Regions from separate parts of the Metabacillus rhizosphaerae genome, predicted to be linked through region 1. Evidence: riboswitches for the same ligand, from Rfam matches in the RefSeq annotation. Region 1 holds a riboswitch; each other region holds the start of a gene.
What was found. Region 1 has a riboswitch for cobalamin ahead of WCV66_RS15460 (ABC transporter substrate-binding protein). Riboswitches for the same ligand answer to the same signal wherever they lie in the genome.
Positions count from the first base shown of each region.

Region 2: linked by a shared signal. The riboswitch ahead of WCV66_RS07415 (DUF4430 domain-containing protein) and the one ahead of WCV66_RS15460 (ABC transporter substrate-binding protein) in region 1 are both predicted to bind cobalamin.
Region 3: linked by a shared signal. The riboswitch ahead of WCV66_RS26760 (ribonucleoside-diphosphate reductase subunit alpha) and the one ahead of WCV66_RS15460 (ABC transporter substrate-binding protein) in region 1 are both predicted to bind cobalamin.
Region 4: linked by a shared signal. The riboswitch ahead of metE (5-methyltetrahydropteroyltriglutamate--homocysteine S-methyltransferase) and the one ahead of WCV66_RS15460 (ABC transporter substrate-binding protein) in region 1 are both predicted to bind cobalamin.

Region 1 is NZ_CP147403.1:3,149,673-3,154,283, forward strand. Features, by position in the region: gene WCV66_RS15450 (cobyric acid synthase) at 1-824, shown strand, start outside; gene cobT (nicotinate-nucleotide--dimethylbenzimidazole phosphoribosyltransferase) at 821-1,897, shown strand; cobalamin riboswitch at 1,954-2,151, shown strand; gene WCV66_RS15460 (ABC transporter substrate-binding protein) at 2,304-3,287, shown strand; gene WCV66_RS15465 (FecCD family ABC transporter permease) at 3,250-4,314, shown strand; gene WCV66_RS15470 (adenosylcobinamide amidohydrolase) at 4,317-4,611, shown strand, end outside.
Region 2 is NZ_CP147403.1:1,549,643-1,554,253, reverse strand. Features, by position in the region: gene WCV66_RS07420 (DUF4430 domain-containing protein) at 1-353, opposite strand, end outside; gene WCV66_RS07415 (DUF4430 domain-containing protein) at 639-2,663, opposite strand; cobalamin riboswitch at 2,875-3,064, opposite strand; gene rpmG (50S ribosomal protein L33) at 3,183-3,332, opposite strand; gene WCV66_RS07405 (GTP-binding protein) at 3,377-4,567, opposite strand.
Region 3 is NZ_CP147403.1:5,650,755-5,655,365, forward strand. Features, by position in the region: gene WCV66_RS26750 (universal stress protein) at 1-238, shown strand, start outside; gene nhaC (Na+/H+ antiporter NhaC) at 525-1,898, shown strand; cobalamin riboswitch at 2,071-2,251, shown strand; gene WCV66_RS26760 (ribonucleoside-diphosphate reductase subunit alpha) at 2,393-4,611, shown strand, end outside.
Region 4 is NZ_CP147403.1:3,854,054-3,858,664, forward strand. Features, by position in the region: gene metE (5-methyltetrahydropteroyltriglutamate--homocysteine S-methyltransferase) at 172-2,478, opposite strand; cobalamin riboswitch at 2,630-2,826, opposite strand; gene WCV66_RS18800 (hypothetical protein) at 3,185-3,592, shown strand; gene WCV66_RS18805 (phosphatase PAP2 family protein) at 3,667-4,167, opposite strand; gene WCV66_RS18810 (hypothetical protein) at 4,308-4,433, shown strand; gene WCV66_RS18815 (DEAD/DEAH box helicase) at 4,496-4,611, opposite strand, start outside.

The DNA.
Region 1 (4,611 bases):
ATTTGTTAATTGATGCAGAGGATTCCTTAAGTTTAAGTACGTATAGTAAACAAAAAGATACTGACAAAGAAATAGATATTGCAGTTATTAACTTTCCACGAATATCTAATTTCACGGATATCGATCCATTCCTATCTGAAAAGGATACTCATGTTCGTCTAGTAGAAAATGCACGTCAACTTGAGCAGCCTGATATCATTATCCTACCTGGAAGTAAAAACACAATCGAGGATCTCTTGTTTTTAAGAGCAAAAGGCTTAGAACAAGAAATCATCAGAGCACATCAAAATGGGGCGGTCATCTTTGGAATATGTGGTGGATATCAAATGCTGGGTGACAGAATAGAAGATCCTTTTCAAGTAGAATCAAAAATCAAAAGCATAGCAGGATTGAAAATGCTCCAATTAGAAACGTTATTAACAAACGAGAAGACAACAGTACGTTCAACAGGAACAATACAGCTATTTGGAGTTAATGTTAAAGTAGCAGGATATGAAATTCATATGGGTACCACAACCCATGCCCCTCAAATAGAACCTCTCATTCAATTGAATGATCGAAAGGATGGAAGTAAGAATTCCATGGAAACGTGTATCGGAACTTATTTCCACGGTATTTTTCATAATGACGAATTTAGAGGGGTATTTTTAAACCATATTCGTAAAAAGAAAGGCCTGCAGCCTTTTCTCACAAGAGAATCCTTTGAAGATAGCCAAAATAAAGATTTCAACCGCCTAGCTGATCATGTTCGAAGCGCGCTTGATATAGAACACCTTTATGAAATAATGGAACAATTTCAACAAAGAAAGAGAGAATCCAAATGACTTCAAATATTAAAATACAAGAGACTCTACAATCTATTCAAAATCTTAATGATGAAAAAATGCAAGAAGCAAGAGAGTATGTGAATTCTTTAACGAAACCAATTGGAAGCTTAGGGAAATTAGAAGAACTCGCAATTCAGCTTGCCGGAATAACAAATCAAGTATTTCCTGAGGTTACACCTCCAGGTATTATCGTTTTTGCTGCTGATCATGGGATTAGTGAAATGGGGGTTTCTGCCTATCCAAAAGAAGTAACGACCCAAATGGTATACAACTTCCTAAATGGCGGTGCTGCAATTAATGTATTTGCAAAACAAATAAATGCTTTTCTTAAAATTGTTGATATTGGGGTAGCTGAAGATATTAACCATAACGAGTTAATTAATAAAAAGGTGAAATATGGTACGAATAACTATGCGCATGAAAATGCCATGACAGAGGAAGATGCGAAACAAGCCTTAATTGCGGGAATGGATATGGCCCAACAAATGATCGAAGAAGGTGCTAAGTGCATCATCGTTGGTGAAATGGGAATTGGGAATACGGCAACCGCAAGTGCAATTGTTTCGGTAATAACTGGATGTTCAGTCGAGGAAGTAGTTGGCTTAGGGACAGGAATCTCTGATGAAGCTCGAAATAAAAAAGTATCTATCATTTCTAAAGCATTATCAGAAAGAAAACCTAACCGAAAAGATGCAATTGATATTTTAACAAAAGTTGGAGGTCTAGAGATTGCGGGGATGACAGGAGCTATTATTAAAGCTGCTGAACAAAGAGTTCCAGTGATCCTAGATGGTTTTATTAGTACAGCTGCTGCCCTATTAGCTGTCGTTCTAGAGGAGAAGGTAAACGATTATTTGACAGCGGGCCATATGTCTAAAGAGCAAGGGCATATCCATGCCCTTGCATACCTACATAAATCTCCACTCCTTGAACTTGATTTAAGATTAGGCGAGGGAACAGGGGCTGCACTTGCATTTCCATTACTTGAAACAGCAACAAGAATGATGAAAGAAATGGCGACATTTCAATCAGCAGGCATTACAACTGAAAGTCAATCGTCCAAGATTTAGTAAATATTCATTTACACTTACTATATCTTCTTTTATAATAATGCATGTCACAAAAAAACGAATATTCAACAATAGGTCCTTAAATGACAAGATTTTGAGGATAATAGGGAAGTTTGGTGAAATTCCAACGCGGTCCCGCCACTGTAAACGTTGAATGTAGCTAAAAAAATACCCACTGTATAAATGATATGGGAAGGGTTAGCTATAATGATGATGCGTTAGCCAGGAGACCTGCCTATTGTTATGTAAAAGTATCCTTCGAGGAAAAGGATGGCTTTATAATGCTGGTGTCTTTTGATGTTTACATTGTAAATCACCATTTCCTTAATGCATTTATCGCCTTTTCCACGTGAATAGGCGTTTTTTTGTGGAAAAATGAATAGGAGTGGTAAGAATGACAACAGTATTGAAGAAATGGCTTTTACTAAGCATCATGGTTATGCTAATCAGCGTTTTCACAATTGCTTGTGGAAATGCAGAAGATAAAGCAACAGATGAGAATGAAACAACTTTGAAATCTGATGAAACAAAAGAAGGGGAAACCAAAGCTGCCTTTCCAGTAACAGTTACCGACGGAACGGGTGAAGAAGTAACAATTGAATCAGAACCTAAAACAATTGTATCTGTCATCCCAAGTAATACAGAAATAACATTTGCTTTAGGGCAAGGTGATAAGCTAATTGGAGTAGATAATTACAGTAATTATCCTCCAGATGTTGAAAAGATTGAAAAAATAGGTGATCAACAATTAGATGTCGAAAAAATATTGGCTCTACAACCTGATCTTGCATTAGTAACTGATTTCCAACATGAAAACAATCCCGATATTTTAAAGCAATTTAAAGAGGCTGGTATTGATGTCATTGTTATAGGAAGTGCGGAATCATTTGAAAATGTATACAATACGATTACTTTAATTGGCCAAGTTACGGGTGCAACAAAAGAGGCTGACACGATAGTAAAAGAAATGAAGGGTAGATTAGCTGAAATAAAAGAGCAGGCAAAAGCTGTAACTGAAAAGAAAGCTGTCTGGGTAGAAGTTTCACCTGCCCCAGACATTTTTACAACAGGTCAAGATACATTTATGCATGAGATGTTAGAAGTTATCAATGCAACAAATACTGCCGGTGAACAAAAAGGTTGGGTCAAAATGACCGAGGAAGAAATTGTTACATTAAACCCTGATGTTATCATTACTACATACGGATATTATGTTGAAAATCCTGCAGAAGGTGTATTAAACCGTACTGGCTGGGAAGAAGTGCCTGCTATTAAAGATAAACAAGTTTTTGATGTAAATAATGATACGGTTACTAGACCAGGACCACGATTAATTGATGGGGTTGAGACGCTTGCAAAGCTTATTTATCCAGAAATTTTTGACAAATAAATTCGTTTGGATGTATCTAATATGTGGAGTGTTTGTGCTAATTGCAGCACTCCTTGGTTTATTTATTAGTAGTGTTCATTATCCAATTACAGTAATTATGGATGTATTAGCTACAAAAATTGCCGGAATAAAGATATTTAGTGAGGAAATTCCCAAAACAGCAGAGTCGATCATATGGGAAATTCGATTTCCTCGTGTTTTATTGGCGTTTTTTGTAGGTGCTGCACTATCATTAGCTGGGGCAGCCTTTCAAGGGTTATTACGAAATCCACTCGCAGATCCGTACACAATCGGTGTATCTTCAGGTGCTTCTTTAGGTGCAGTTATCGTTCTATATTTTCAAATTACCATCACCTTTCTAGGTAGCTATACATTACCAGTTATCGCTATATTAGGTGGATTATGCACTATGTTTATTGTTTTTGCTGTGACCCATCTATCCAATCGAAGACTTTCAATTGAGACGATTATCCTTGCTGGAATTATCGTCAGTTCTTTCATTGGAGCTGTCATTTCACTTATCATTGCCTTAAGTTCACGTGAAGATATTCGGCAAATTTTATATTGGTTAATGGGGAATGTTGGGATGAGAGGCTGGAGTCATGTTAAGCTAATGATTCCCTTCTTTCTTATTGGTGCGTTGTTTTTAATAATCCGTTCAAGAGAGTTAAATGCCTTTGCGTTAGGTGAAGAATCAGCTGAACATTTAGGAGTAAACGTTCAGAAGGGAAAGATTTATATTATCATAGGAGCATCCTTACTAACAGGAGCAGCTGTTTCTGTATCTGGATCAATAAGTTTCGTTGGATTAGTTATTCCGCATTTTGTTCGGTTATTAATCGGACCAAACCATAGACATGTCCTACCTTTATCAATGTTGGTTGGTGGGGGATATTTGATCCTTGCCGATCTAATCGCCCGGACAATTATTTCACCAAGTGAACTACCTATTGGAGTGATAACAGCTTTAATTGGTGCACCAGTCTTTGCTCTACTATTAATTAGAGAACGACTAGGAAGGGGATAGATATGATTGACATTAAGCAATTATCTGGAGGGTATGAAAAAACGTCGGTAATAAAGGATGTTACACTTACCATCGAGACCGGTCATTTCTTTGCGCTTATTGGTCCGAATGGAAGTGGAAAAACAACTCTTGTAAAATTAATAACAGGTGTGTTGCCAATAAATAAAGGAACGATTACTATTTTTGAGAAGTCACTTCAAAGCTATTCAGCCCTAGAAAGAGCTAGGATCATAGCCGTTTTATCACAGGAACCACAGGTTGAATTCGATTTTCATGTGGAAGAAATTGTTATGCTAG
Region 2 (4,611 bases), 1.6 Mb from region 1:
TCCGTTGTAATTGTTTGATTGGTTGAAGATTCTGTTGTTGACTTTTGAGCTGTTGATTCCTTGGTCGGTTCCTTTGGTTCCTCTTTCGTTGTTACTACTGTATCTGAATCATCACTCGAATCATTTGTGGTTGATGTGCTCTCAGTAGATTCCTGTTGTTCTTGTTTTGATTGTTCCGCTTGTACCTCTATAGTTGTGGTTTCTTCCTTTTGCTCAACCTGAGCTTCTGAAGTAGTTTGCTCTACATTTGTTGTTTTTTCTTCAGCAATTGGTACCACTTCATCTTTTTCACAACCTGATAAAATTAAAATAACTGATAAAATAGCAATAATTATCACTTTATACATCCGCATTATAAGTACCTCCAATCATTTATTAATTTAATTCTAAGAATGCAACACCAAAAGCGCAAGCGCCCGTTTAGCGACGTATGGACTGGACTGAGCCGTAGTAGATAAAGGTAACACGAAGAGCGATAGCGATTCGATGTTGACTTATCGTACAGAGATGAGGGAAGTCCACTAGTCGCTGGGCGCTGGAGCTGGATGCCAAGCGCTTATCCACAGTACAAGAATTTTATAGTTTCCTAAACAACAGGAAAACGCCCCTCCAATTTGGAGAGGGCATTTTTTTGCGCTTTAGACTTTATTTGTTTGACGTCTATTTGAATAAACAAGAACTGTCGAACCAATCACTAGTAAAGTACCACCCGCTGCTAATAAATTAAATAGTGGGGTAGCTGTGTTTGGAAGAGGTTGCCCTTTTACTATTTCTTGAGCACTTTCCTTTTTATTTACTACTGTAGTAGCTTCTGATTTTGTTTCTGGTTGTTTTACTTCGTTCAACGATTCCTCAATTTCAGCTGTTTTTTCTGGTGTTGGCGTTACTTCATTATCAACGATTTCATCAGAATCTACGACTACTTCTGGTTTACTAAATCGATAAATCGAACCTTTATCTGTTAAGAGATAATCATATGCAGTTAACGCTAACAGAGCTTGAGTACTCGCCATCGTGTTAGTATCACCACCGCTTAGATGAGCAAAACCACCGTCTGACTGCTTAAATGTAAGAAGATGCTGAATAAGATTAACGCCTGTTGAAGCTCCTGAATCAAGGCTCGCAACAACCAGGTCTCCTGCTTGCTTGGTGAATCTCTCATCGGTTGGATCCACACCAACAGATGCTAAACCAATGATGACCTGTGCAGTTGTTTCACTAGCGTCACCACCATTTGTATCATCACTAAACCCACCATTGCTATCTTGGACACTAGAGAACCATTCGACTGCTTTATTGATAGCAGCTTGTACATTCTCCTGTTCTTTGTATGGTGCTAATGCTGCAAGCGCCATTCCAGTAATGTCCACACTAGGAGATGTACCAAATAGGGACCAGCCGCCCTTATTAAGCTGTTGATCAAGTAAATAGTTTACAAGTTTTTCTCTTGTCCATTTTGCATCACTTGGTATTTCATAGTTTCCACTATCATATGCTAGCAGTGCATAGATTACACCATTATTACCTTGTTTTATCATCCGCTCATTCGAGTGAATTTTTTCAACTAGATTGTATCCTGCGAAGTTCGTAGGATCAATTCCAGCTGCCGTTAATCCAATTACAAACCGCTCATAATCTGTTACATTTCGATAAATGCCTTCTTTTTCTATGATATCCTCTTTTAATCTATCAATATATTCTTGAGGTACATCTCCTCCAGCAACTTCAAGAGCTATTGCAGTAAAATCGTCATTTATAGCTTTCTTTGATAAATATTGTTTCGTTGATTGAACAGCAGTTCTTACTTGTTCTAGCGTGACTGGAGTTTGATCTGGTTTTGGTTCTTCTGTCCCAGTATCATCTTCTGGTGTTTCACCATCTGTTACAGGTTGCTCATCTTCACCATCATCACCAGTTTCATCCGGTGGAGGTCCCCATGATTCTACAACAAGCTTTAAATGGTCCCCATTTTTAACAATAGTAGAAGTAATCCCTTCTTGCATGTATTCGTCATTTAAGTATGTGCTCCAGTAATCATAGTCACCTAATTCAACCTTGCCGATGTTATTTACATAGGCAAAAAATTCAGAATCAACGGATGTATCTACACTAACTTCTGCCGTTTTACCAGCTAGTTTTATAGCATCGTATGCACTTGATCCATTCACAACTGATACCGTTTCTCTGAATACTACATTTTTATTTTTTTCGACCGCAGAAACTGTTATATCAACTGTTTCGGCTGGATAACTAATCACTTTAAAAAGTAGGCTATCTCCCTTTTCTACAACATAACTTGATGCTCCAACCTGTGCTCCTTCACCATTAATCATAAAGCCCCAATATTGATCACCTTCAAGAGGAATAGACCCAATATTATTGATAAATACTCCAAAATTAGGATCTTCACCATAGTCTAGAGCAACATCCTGTTTCTCTGTTTGTTCTTTTAATATATCAAAAGCTGTTTCACCTTCTTCAATCTCTACTGCAGTCATAGGCAATATCTTATTCCCAGCCTGATCTACTGCTGAAATTGTTGCACCATTTGTTAATACTGCTGCATCAACATGCTGTGGGAAAAATGATAAAACTTGAAAAAGAACTAATAAGGTAATAGAAAATAAAGCTATACCTCGGTTTGACAAATTTCGTTTGTTCAAAGTAAAAAGCCCCCTAATTATGTTTTCTTTCTATAAGAATAAAAGCACGAGAGTTACGATACCTTGCGCGCTTATCCAAAGTAGGATTCTGTGTACCTGAAAAATAAAAAAACACATCACTATACAGAGATGTGTGCTTGTCACAGGGTAAAAAATAGTAAAGTACATATGTATACCTGTGCTCAAACACCATCCCTATCCTCGTAAGTTTTGGTGATTTAAAAAAACAGGCAGGTCTCCTGGCTCATGATCAACACTCTTTTACAACCTTCCCAATATGAATAGTGGCATAATGCAAAGATCTCCCATTTACAGTGGCGGGACCGCGCCGGATTGTTCACCGGTCTTCCCTTTTCATGATAGACTTACTAGATCTATCAACCTATTTTTATCGTATTTAGTTACATTTAAGATTACTTAATAATAGTCTAGTATAAAAAGGGTGTCAATATTCGTCTCTTTCTCAATTTAAAAAAGGCACTCCCAGGACCAAACCCCTGGAGTACCTTTCCTGACTAATTATTTTGTTTCTCGATGCAATGTATGTTTTTTTAATCGTGGGCAGTACTTCTTTCTTTCAATTCGATCTGGATTATTTCGTTTATTTTTTGTTGTTATATAATTTCGATCCCCGGTTTCAGTACACGCTAATATTATATTTATTCTCATTTTATTTCCTCCTAATAAAAATTTAGTTTGATTTTCTTACGAATCTAAATAGCAACGGTAAATGAAGGTATTGGGTCAATAAACGTTGACCAATCTTGATTCATTTCTTCATCCGTTAATAAGCAATGATCTAGTGATTCCTCAACTTCAACACGATTCATATCAATACCAATCATAACGAGCTCTGTCATACGATCACCATATTTATCATCCCACTTTTCTAATAGTTCAGGTTCCTCTATGAGAACTTGTTGTTGTTCCTGCTGAGAATAAGTTGCGATCCACGCTCCTGCTCCTTGTATAATAATAGAGGGTCCTGCCTGAGAAAGTAATCCAGTCATATCATTTCGAGAGGCTAACCAAAAGAATCCTTTGGCACGGACAACATCAACTGGCCAATCCTCAAGCCAAGCCATCAATCTTTCAGGGTGGAATGGTCGTTTACGCTTGTATACGAATGAAGAAATGCCGAACTCTTCTGTTTCTGGCGTATGTTCTGTCATAAGCTCTTGTATCCATCCGGCAGCTTGACTTGCTTTCTCAAAATTAAACAGGTGTGTATTTAATATTTCGTTAAGGTCGACCTTAGAAAACACACTTTCTACCACTTTCGCCTCAGGATTTAATTTTTTAATAACTCTCTTTAATTCTTCAACATCTTCCCTATGGACTAAATCTGTTTTATTCAAAACAATGATATTTGCAAATTCTATTTGATCGATTAACAGATCCACGACTTCTCTCGTATCTGTTTCATCAGTTGCTAGCTTTCGATCCAAAAGTGTCTCTCCAGAAGCAAAATCGTACCAAAAGCGGTTTGCATCTACTACCGTAATCATTGCATCTAATTTACATAGCTCTGATAGATTGATCCCGAGCTCTTCATCCACATATGTAAATGTTTGTGCTACTGGAACAGGCTCTGAAATACCTGTTGATTCAATGACAAGATAGTCAATATCTCCTTGCTTTACAAGCTTCTCAACTTCAAAAATTAAATCTTCGCGCAATGTACAACAAATACAACCATTTTGTAGCTCGACTAGCTTTTCCTCTGTCTGAGAAAAACCACCCTGTTTAATTAATGAGGCATCAATATTTACCTCGCTCATATCATTTACAATTACTGCAACTCGCTTATTTTCTCTGTTAGCTAAAATATGATTTAATAAAGTTGTTTTTCCAGATCCTAAATAACCACTTAAGACTGTTACTGGTATTTTCTTTTTTCTCATTTGAACCCTTCTTTCTAGATCGTTATTATTACGATTTAAAGTCT
Region 3 (4,611 bases), 2.5 Mb from region 1:
AACACAGGCTTTGGAAAGTGAAGCAAGACGAATATTGGATCATCATAATATTAAAGGAAATGTAAATGTTACCTACGGTGAACCTTCCGAAGCAATTGTTTCATTTGCAACTGAACATAATGCTGATTTAATCGTTGTTGGCAGTCGTGATATTAGTGGATTAAAACGTTTATTATTTGGTAGTGTTAGTGAAAAGGTTTCACATCGTTCTAACATTCCTGTATTAATTGCTAAATGATTATATATGAGGTAGACACTTATGATGTCTATCTTTTTTTATTTAGCAGAATCAATCCCCAACTACTATTTCAAAAAAATAGCTCTCTTCCTACTTTTTGTTAGTGAAGTGTGGAAATTCAAAACAATACATCAAAAACCCCATATAATCAATGATCAAACAGCACACATTAACATTAAGAACCTTTAATGATTGACATATATTATTAGATTGATATAATATTTTGTGGTGTACTTTTGTGCAAAAAAGCATAAAAGCGTTTAAGCCATAAAGGAGCAAGTATATGATTAGTGATAAAAAGACTTTTCAGTTTAAAGAAGCAGTTTCAATTTTATTTCTTATTTTGGCCATCATCTTTACCAGTCTATTTGTATTAAAGACAGAACCACATCTTGCCTTACTTAATTGTTTAGTTGTTGTGGCTTCTCTTGGGTTAATAAAACGTTATACATGGAAAGAGTTAGAAACAGGAATGATTAAAGGTATTCAGAGCGGAATTCAACCAATAATTGTGCTCGCATTAATTGGAATCTTAATTGGTGCATGGATGAGTAGCGGAACGATACCTACAGTAATGGTATATGCCCTAACAGTAATTAATCCGAACTACTTACTTATTACTTCATTATTTTCTTGTATGGTTATCTCAAGCCTTGTTGGAAGCTCATTTACTACAGTTAGTACTGTTGGCGTAGCTCTTATGGGTGCTGGAATCGCTATTGGCATACCTGCCCCATGGGTAGCAGGTGCTATCATTTGCGGTGCTTGCTTTGGTGATAAGATGTCTCCAATGTCTGATACAACAAATTTTGCATCAGGTGTTTCATCTGTTGAGCTTTTCACACATATTAGACATATGACCAAAACAACTATTCCTAGCATTCTTATTACAACTTTAATTTTTTTCATAATTGGGAGAATCACTCCTATCCATTCAGCATCACTGTCTGAAATGACAAACATGATAAATATAATTGAAACCCATGTCCAAATAAGTAGTCTTACACTGCTTTCACCAGTATTAGTTATAATTTTAGCCATTCGAAAGGTACCAGTCGTACCAGCATTAATCGTTGGAATTATTACAGCAGGGATAACAGCTGTAGGATTTCAAGGAGTAAAATTAAGCGAATTCCTTCATGTTTTACAAAACGGTACAACTTTCACAATTGAAAATGCGCAGGTTGTCAATATGATGAACCGTGGTGGACTTCAATCAATGATGTGGTCGATTTCACTCATCCTGATTGCTTTTGCTTTTGGCGGATTACTCGATATGTTAAACATCATTCCGACCCTCTTAAATGGATTGATAGAGCGCGTTAAAACAAAAGGTCAGCTGATTCTATCAACAGCTGCATCTTCGTTCGGGGTGAATTTATTAACAGGTGAACAGTACTTATCAATTCTCATTCCAGGCCAATCTTTTAAAGGCATATATGACAAAATGAAGCTTGAGCGTAAATACTTGTCACGAACACTTGAAGATGCTGGAACTTTGATAAATCCACTGATCCCATGGGGCGTAAGTGGTGCTTTCTTTGCTCAAACACTTGGTGTTCCAGTAATCGCCTTTTTACCTTTTGCTTTCTTTTTGTATCTATCACCTTTCTTTTCGATTCTTTTTGGATTTTTTAGTAAAGTAAAAACCACTTCTTAACGGATCTGACCTAGTAAGTCAGATCTTATTTTTTTCTTCCAAAATTCTATCGAAGTAGATAAATTTCGACAATTAGAAAGTATTGGTTGATTAATTTGCAAGTGTGCCTTATTATGTAAATAGAACAATTAACTACATATTGACAGAATCACAAACGTAAAAACTATATATTGTATCTTTGCAAGCGATAGGCGCCTATAAGGCTGAAAAGGGAATCTGGTGTAAATCCAGAACTGTCCCCGCAACTGTAAGTGTGACGAACTGAGATAGCCACTGTACATTATCATGTATGGGAAGGCCTCGTAGTAGGACGAGCACAAGTCAGGAGACCTACCTAAAGCTTGCTAAAGTTTCAATTTCTTCGGGGACTGAGAAGATGAAACGATAGTAAGTAATTATGGGCTTAACTAAATTCCTGCCCTTCTTAACTGTCGTTTTATCCGCTCATTCTCGAGCGGTTTTTTTATTTACCAAAAGATTATGGAGGAATTAACATGAGTACGACAACAACTACACCTATCATTATTGATAGCTTAAATGAAGAATCATTTAACGCAACAAAACTTACTACATTTATTAGCAGTATCCATCAACAATTCCCTTCACTATATATAGATAATTATCTTAACAGGATCAATAACACCCTTCTCCAGAGAGATTCCTATACGACTGAACAGCTCACAAATTTACTTATTTTAGAGGGATTATCTAATATTAATGAACAAGAGCCAGAATGGACTTACTTTTGCGCTCAAATTTATTTAACAAAACTCTACAAGGAAGCAGCAGCTAACCGTGGATATGACAAAAATCAAAAATATGGTAGTTTCAATAATCTAATTGAGATATTAGTTTCAAAGGGTCTTTACCACTCTAAGCTGCTTGATCTTTATACAAAAGAAGAAATTGAACAAGTTGGCTCATTTATCCAACCTGAAAAGGATCAGTTATTCACATATATTGGGCTTCGAACCTTAGCAGATCGCTACTTAACACGTGATTTTACAAAACAAACCTTAGAGCTTCCACAAGAAAGGTTCTTAATTATCGCAATGACACTAATGGCCGAGGAGCATAAAGAAAGACGCCTAGAACTTGTTAAACAAGCCTATTGGGCCATGAGTAATCTTTATATGACTGTAGCCACTCCAACATTATCAAATGCCGGAAAACCTATAGGGCAATTATCTAGTTGTTTTATTGATACGATTGATGATAGCTTACAAGGAATATTTGATAGTAATACCGATATTGCTAATCTTTCAAAATCAGGTGGTGGGATTGGTGCATACCTAGGAAAAGTCAGGAGCCGCGGAAGTGATATAAAAGGTTTTAAAGGTGTTTCATCTGGAATCATTCCTTGGATGAAAATGCTTAACAACACAGCAGTTAGCGTAGACCAACTAGGACAGCGAAAAGGTGCAATCGCTGTTTATTTAGATGTCTGGCATAAAGATATCTACTCATTCCTAGATTCTAAACTTAATAATGGTGATGAACGAATGCGTACCCATGACTTATTCACAGGTGTTTGTATTCCAGATATATTCATGGAGCAGGTTGAAGCCCGCGGGGATTGGTATTTATTTGATCCACATGAAGTTCGAAAAGTAATGGGATATAGCATTGAGGACTTTTACGACGAAGAAAAAGGGAATGGTAGCTTCCGTCAAAAGTACTGGGAATGTGTCGATAACGAACAACTTTCTAAAGAAAAGATTCCAGCTATTGAGATAATGAAACGTATTATGATCAGCCAATTAGAAGCAGGTACACCATATATGTTCTATCGTGATGAAGTGAACAGACAGAATGCTAATTCTCACAAAGGAATGATTTACTGCAGCAATCTTTGTACAGAAATCACTCAAAATCAAAGCGCTACAACTGTTGAGGAGCATTATACAGAGGACGGAAAAATAATTACCGTTAAAACACCTGGTGATTTTGTCGTTTGTAACCTCTCCTCTATTAATCTTGCAAAGGCTGTTACAGATGATGTTTTAGAAAGACTCATCCCTATCCAAGTAAGGATGCTAGACAATGTCATTGATTTAAATACGATTCCGGTTCTGCAAGCAAAGCTAACAAATGAAAAATATCGCGCAATCGGTCTAGGTACATTCGGATGGCATCATTTATTAGCTCTTAAACAAATAAAGTGGGAGCATGAAGAAGCTGTTAAGTTCGCTGACGAGCTATATGAGAAAATATCCTATCTTACAATTAGAGCAAGCATGGAGCTTTCAAAGGAAAAAGGCTCTTATTCCGTTTTTGCAGGTTCAGAATGGGAAACTGGTTCGTACTTCAAAAAAAGAGGCTATCAATCAAAGGAAAGCATATTCGATTGGGACTTATTACAAGAGAATGTAAAAAAGTTCGGAATTCGCAATGGATACTTAATGGCAGTTGCACCAAATGCATCGACATCGATTATCGCAGGAAGTACTGCTAGCATTGATCCAATTTTCCAAAAGGTTTATTCAGAAGAAAAGAAAGACTATAAAATTCCTGTTACAGTTCCTGATTTAAATGCAACAACAACCTGGTTTTATAAATCAGCTTATTTTATTGACCAGCTATGGAGCATAAAGCAAAATGCTGCAAGACAACGTCATATCGATCAGTCTATCTCCTTCAATTTTTATGTACAAAACAACATTAAAGCCAAAGACTTATTAGACCTGCATATGACTGCATGGAGTGAAGGGTT
Region 4 (4,611 bases), 700 kb from region 1:
ATGTAAGCTTAAATCATAATAAAGCATTAATACAAGACAAAACTAATAAGCACAATATTTAAAACTAATGTTACATAATACTAAAGTATTGTTTTTCTAGACAAAAAAGCACTACATACCAAAACAGTAGTAGTGCCTTCCCTCTTTCTTCTATCTAATTAAGTCTTTTTATCATTCTAAAATACTTATTTTAACAGTCTCAACAGTATGAAGTTTTTCTCGATAATTGAGAGCCGCATCAACCATTACCTTTAATGCTGCAATCGTTTCAGCTTCCCCTCTTGTTTTCAAGCCACAGTCCGGGTTGACCCAAAAAGCATGGTAATCCAATACTTCAAGTGCACGTTTAATATTTTGTGATAATTCGTCAATTGTTGGAACACGTGGACTATGAATATCATAAACACCTAAACCAATTCCTTTATTGTAATGATGTTGTTCAAAGGAAGCGATTAATTCACCGTGACTTCTAGATGTCTCAATTGAGATTACATCTGCATCAAGTTCATCGATTGCATGAATAATATCATCAAAATTCGAGTAACACATATGTGTATGAATTTGTGTATTATCTTCCACAGATGATGTAGCTAATTTGAATGCATAAACTGCTGCGTTTAAGTAGTTTTCTGTTTTTTCTTCTTTTAATGGTAACCCTTCACGTAAAGCAGCTTCATCTACTTGAATCATCTTAATTCCACTTGCCTCAAGTGCTTTAACTTCCGCGCGAATCGCTAAGGCTACATGATTTAACACGTCAGTACGGCTAATATCATCACGGACAAATGACCAATTTATGATCGTTACCGGTCCAGTTAGCATTCCTTTCACTGGTTTTTTTGTTAGAGATTGGGCATATACGGTTTCCTTAACGGTCATGTTTTCTATTGCATAAACATCACCAAAAATAACAGGAGGCTTAACACAACGGGAGCCATACGATTGAACCCAACCAAATTTCGTTATCGCGACACCTTCTAGTTTTTCTCCAAAAAACTCAACCATATCTGTACGCTCAAACTCACCATGAACAAGAACATCTAATCCAAGCTCTTCTTGAATATCAATCCATTTCTTTATCTCACTTTGAATATATTGCTCATATTTCGCAGCAGATAGCTCACCTTTTCTCCATTTCAATCGTTGTTTACGTACTTCCTTTGTTTGAGGGAAGCTACCAATTGTTGTAGTAGGAAGGATTGGTAATTGAAATTGTTCTGCTTGTAATTCCTTACGAATTTTCGAATCAATCCGTGATGAAGAGTCATGTTTCCTATTTTTCATCGCGTCATGAACTATTTGAACATTACGATGTGCAGAATTTTTCAACGAATGAACTGCTTGATCATAGCTTTCTAGTTCAGCAATACCTAATTCATCGTTAACAAACTTTGTTAGGTAGACAATTTCTTCAAGCTTTTCATCAGCAAATGCTAATGCATCTTTTATTTGCGTGTCTAATTGTTGCTCACTTTTTACCGTTACTGGAACATGAAGCAAACTACACGATGGCTGAACAATAAGTTGATTTTCATCAACGAAGCTAGTTAATTCTTTCAATAGAGAAGCTTTTTCAGTTAAGCTTGATTTCCAAATATTACGGCCGTCAACGACACCTGCAAAAAGCACCTTGTCATTTGGAAAACCATATTTTTTTATATTTTCAAAATTCACACCTTCATCGTGGACAAAATCAAGACCAATACCTTGTACTGGTAGTTGAGTTATCTCTTCATAAAATTCAATGCTTTCAAAATAGGTTTGAAGGATGAACTTTACATCTGGAACTCCACCTTGGAAAGCTGTATATACTTCTTTAAGCTCATTAATTATCTCTTTCTCTACATTCTTAACCAAGATTGGTTCATCAATCTGAATCCATTCTGCTCCAGCTTCTTTTAGTTGTTTAAATACTTCTATATATAAGGTTATTAGTGAATTTAATAACTCAGCTCTTTCTTGCTCATCAAATCCTTTAGATAAAGAAAGTAATGTGATTGGACCAAGGATAACCGGTTTACCATGTATTCCTAACTTATTCTTAGCTTCCAAATACAAGTTAAGTAAACGATTTTCTAATAAAGTAGGCTTTGCGTCCTTTAACTCTGGCACGATATAATGGTAATTTGTATTAAACCACTTCGTCATTTCTGACGCAATTTTCCCGCTGCTTCCTCTAGCAATCTCGAAATAGGTTTTAAGGGAAATCTTTTTTTCACCGGTTTTAAAGCGCTCAGGTATAAGTCCAAACATTGCAGCCGTATCTAACACTTGATCATAATAACTAAAATCACCAATAGGAATAAGATCAATTCCTTTTTCTTTCTGTTTTCTAAGATGTGATAAGCGAATTTGTTCCATTTCGCTATAAAACTGTTCCTCAGATATTTCGTTTGACCAAAATAATTCTAAAATCTTTTTCCACTCACGATTCTCACCAATTCTTGGATAACCGATATTTGAACTTTTTATACTCATTTTATTAACTCCTTCTATGTAGTTTATTTTTCAAATAAAAAAGCCTCTCTAATGGATTAATAGAGAGACGATTGATAGACATAGTTAACTAGAGTTGAAATGAATAAAAGGGTTCAACATATGACCACCACTCCTCCCTATTTCGCGTAGGTAATAAGTGCACACAATAGGCAGGTCTCCTGACTTAGGTTCCTCACTTCATATCCCTTCCCATTTCATGCTTGAAACAGTGGATTGCGATATGAAGCTCCCCATAACAGTGGCGCGACCGTGTCGGATTTACACCGAACTTCCCTTTTAAGTTAAAAGTCTTTATTATCTTTTAACACCCATTGACTGAACATTATTAAATTTTAAAATATATTTAAAACATGTGACTTAGATTATATCATTTTTCGTTATTTAGCAAGTTTTTTTTCTAAATATCGTTTCTTACTATGCTAGGTTGTATATAATTACACTCTTGTTTACATAACATTATTATGTAATTAAATTGATTTCCATCACGATTCATACTAACCAGAATCTCTCTACAAATTTCATTTAAAAATCGAATAACATGTAACATCTTGTTGGTTTCTGCGCTTTCCCGAGAAATAACTAGGAAGATATGGCCCATACAAATAGGCATGAGCCGTGACAGTCCGCTAAAACCCACATAAACTTATAAGGATTTCAACCATATAAAAAAAGGAGCGTTTCCTTCATGAACCCATACGGATACGGATATTATCATGAGTTTATCCCACAGCAACCTAATTTTTATAGTCCAAATGACTATCCTCCATTCGTTCAACATCAGGAACAATTTGAGGATACTAGACAACCAGCTCTTGAAAGAAGAGTAGCTGCACTAGAACGACAAAATGAACGACAAACACGGGAATTGGCAAGACTTAACAACGAATTAAAAAGACAAAACGAAGAGCACAAAAGATTAAACCAGGAATTCAATCGATTAAATCGCGAATTCAACCGAGTAAACCAGCAAGTAACACAAGTTAATGATAGAGTTGAACAACATACTCGTAGATTAAACCGTTTAAACCAACGACTCCGTGCAGTAGAAAATAAATTAGATATACCATTTACACCAGGTGAAGGCGGTTTTTAATTAATTCGTTCTTTATGAATAAAAACAAGGATGATAAAAGAATTATATCCTCCTATCATCCTTGTTTTTGACATTTATTTTCTTATAAGCGAAGACATATTAATAATATTACTTACTATACAACCTATAAAAGCACTTCTAATAATATCAAACGGATAATGAGCCCCCGTCCATATTCGTGAAACACCAATTAGTACTGATAACCCCAACATAATGCAGCCTACAATTTTGTTGGAAAGATAGATCATCGTTGAAACAGAAAAGGCCAGCAAAGTGTGTTTACTTGTAAAAGTTGAATCAAGTTTTGAAGGAATTAAAAGATTGGCTTTACGGGTTATAAACGGTCTTGGTCTAAATTTATATTGCTTTATTAGAACATTAATACATAAGTTAATCATGAGCGAAATCAATGAACGATAAAATACTTTCCTTTTTTGACCTTTTCGTAGCCACAGTAAAAATAAAACAAATCCGAAAATATAGCGCATCTGATTTGAGGCAAAGATCATGATATTATCTAAGAAAGTATTTTTTCCTGCTAAGTCATTTATCCATTTAAATAGCCTCTGATCCATAAAAATAACTCCTAATTTTTTTGTCGACATTATTATTCTCTAATCATCATGGAGTATGTAAAAAATGAAAATTAGATAGAAAATAAAAATATTTCTATTGCACATAATAGTTATGATCACCAAGGAGAGGAGGTACAAAAATGACAAACCGCAATGATAACCGCGAACGAAAAAACAAATACCCCAATAACAAAAAGCAGGATACAGAATTCTCGAAGGATATAAATATTAGAAGTGAAAAAACGAAGCAGGATTTACAAAAGTAAAAAAGAGAGTGGATTTCAACTAAAGACGGTTGAAGTCCTCTCTCTTCTCATTTCCCAAGATATTATCGAGTCCTTTTAGACCGCGAAGAAGTACTTGTTTTACTCTTTCTCCTACTGTCATTTGTTCTATTTCTAGATGGAGCTTCAGATGCTCTGCCTGCTTTGTCTTTTCCGATTG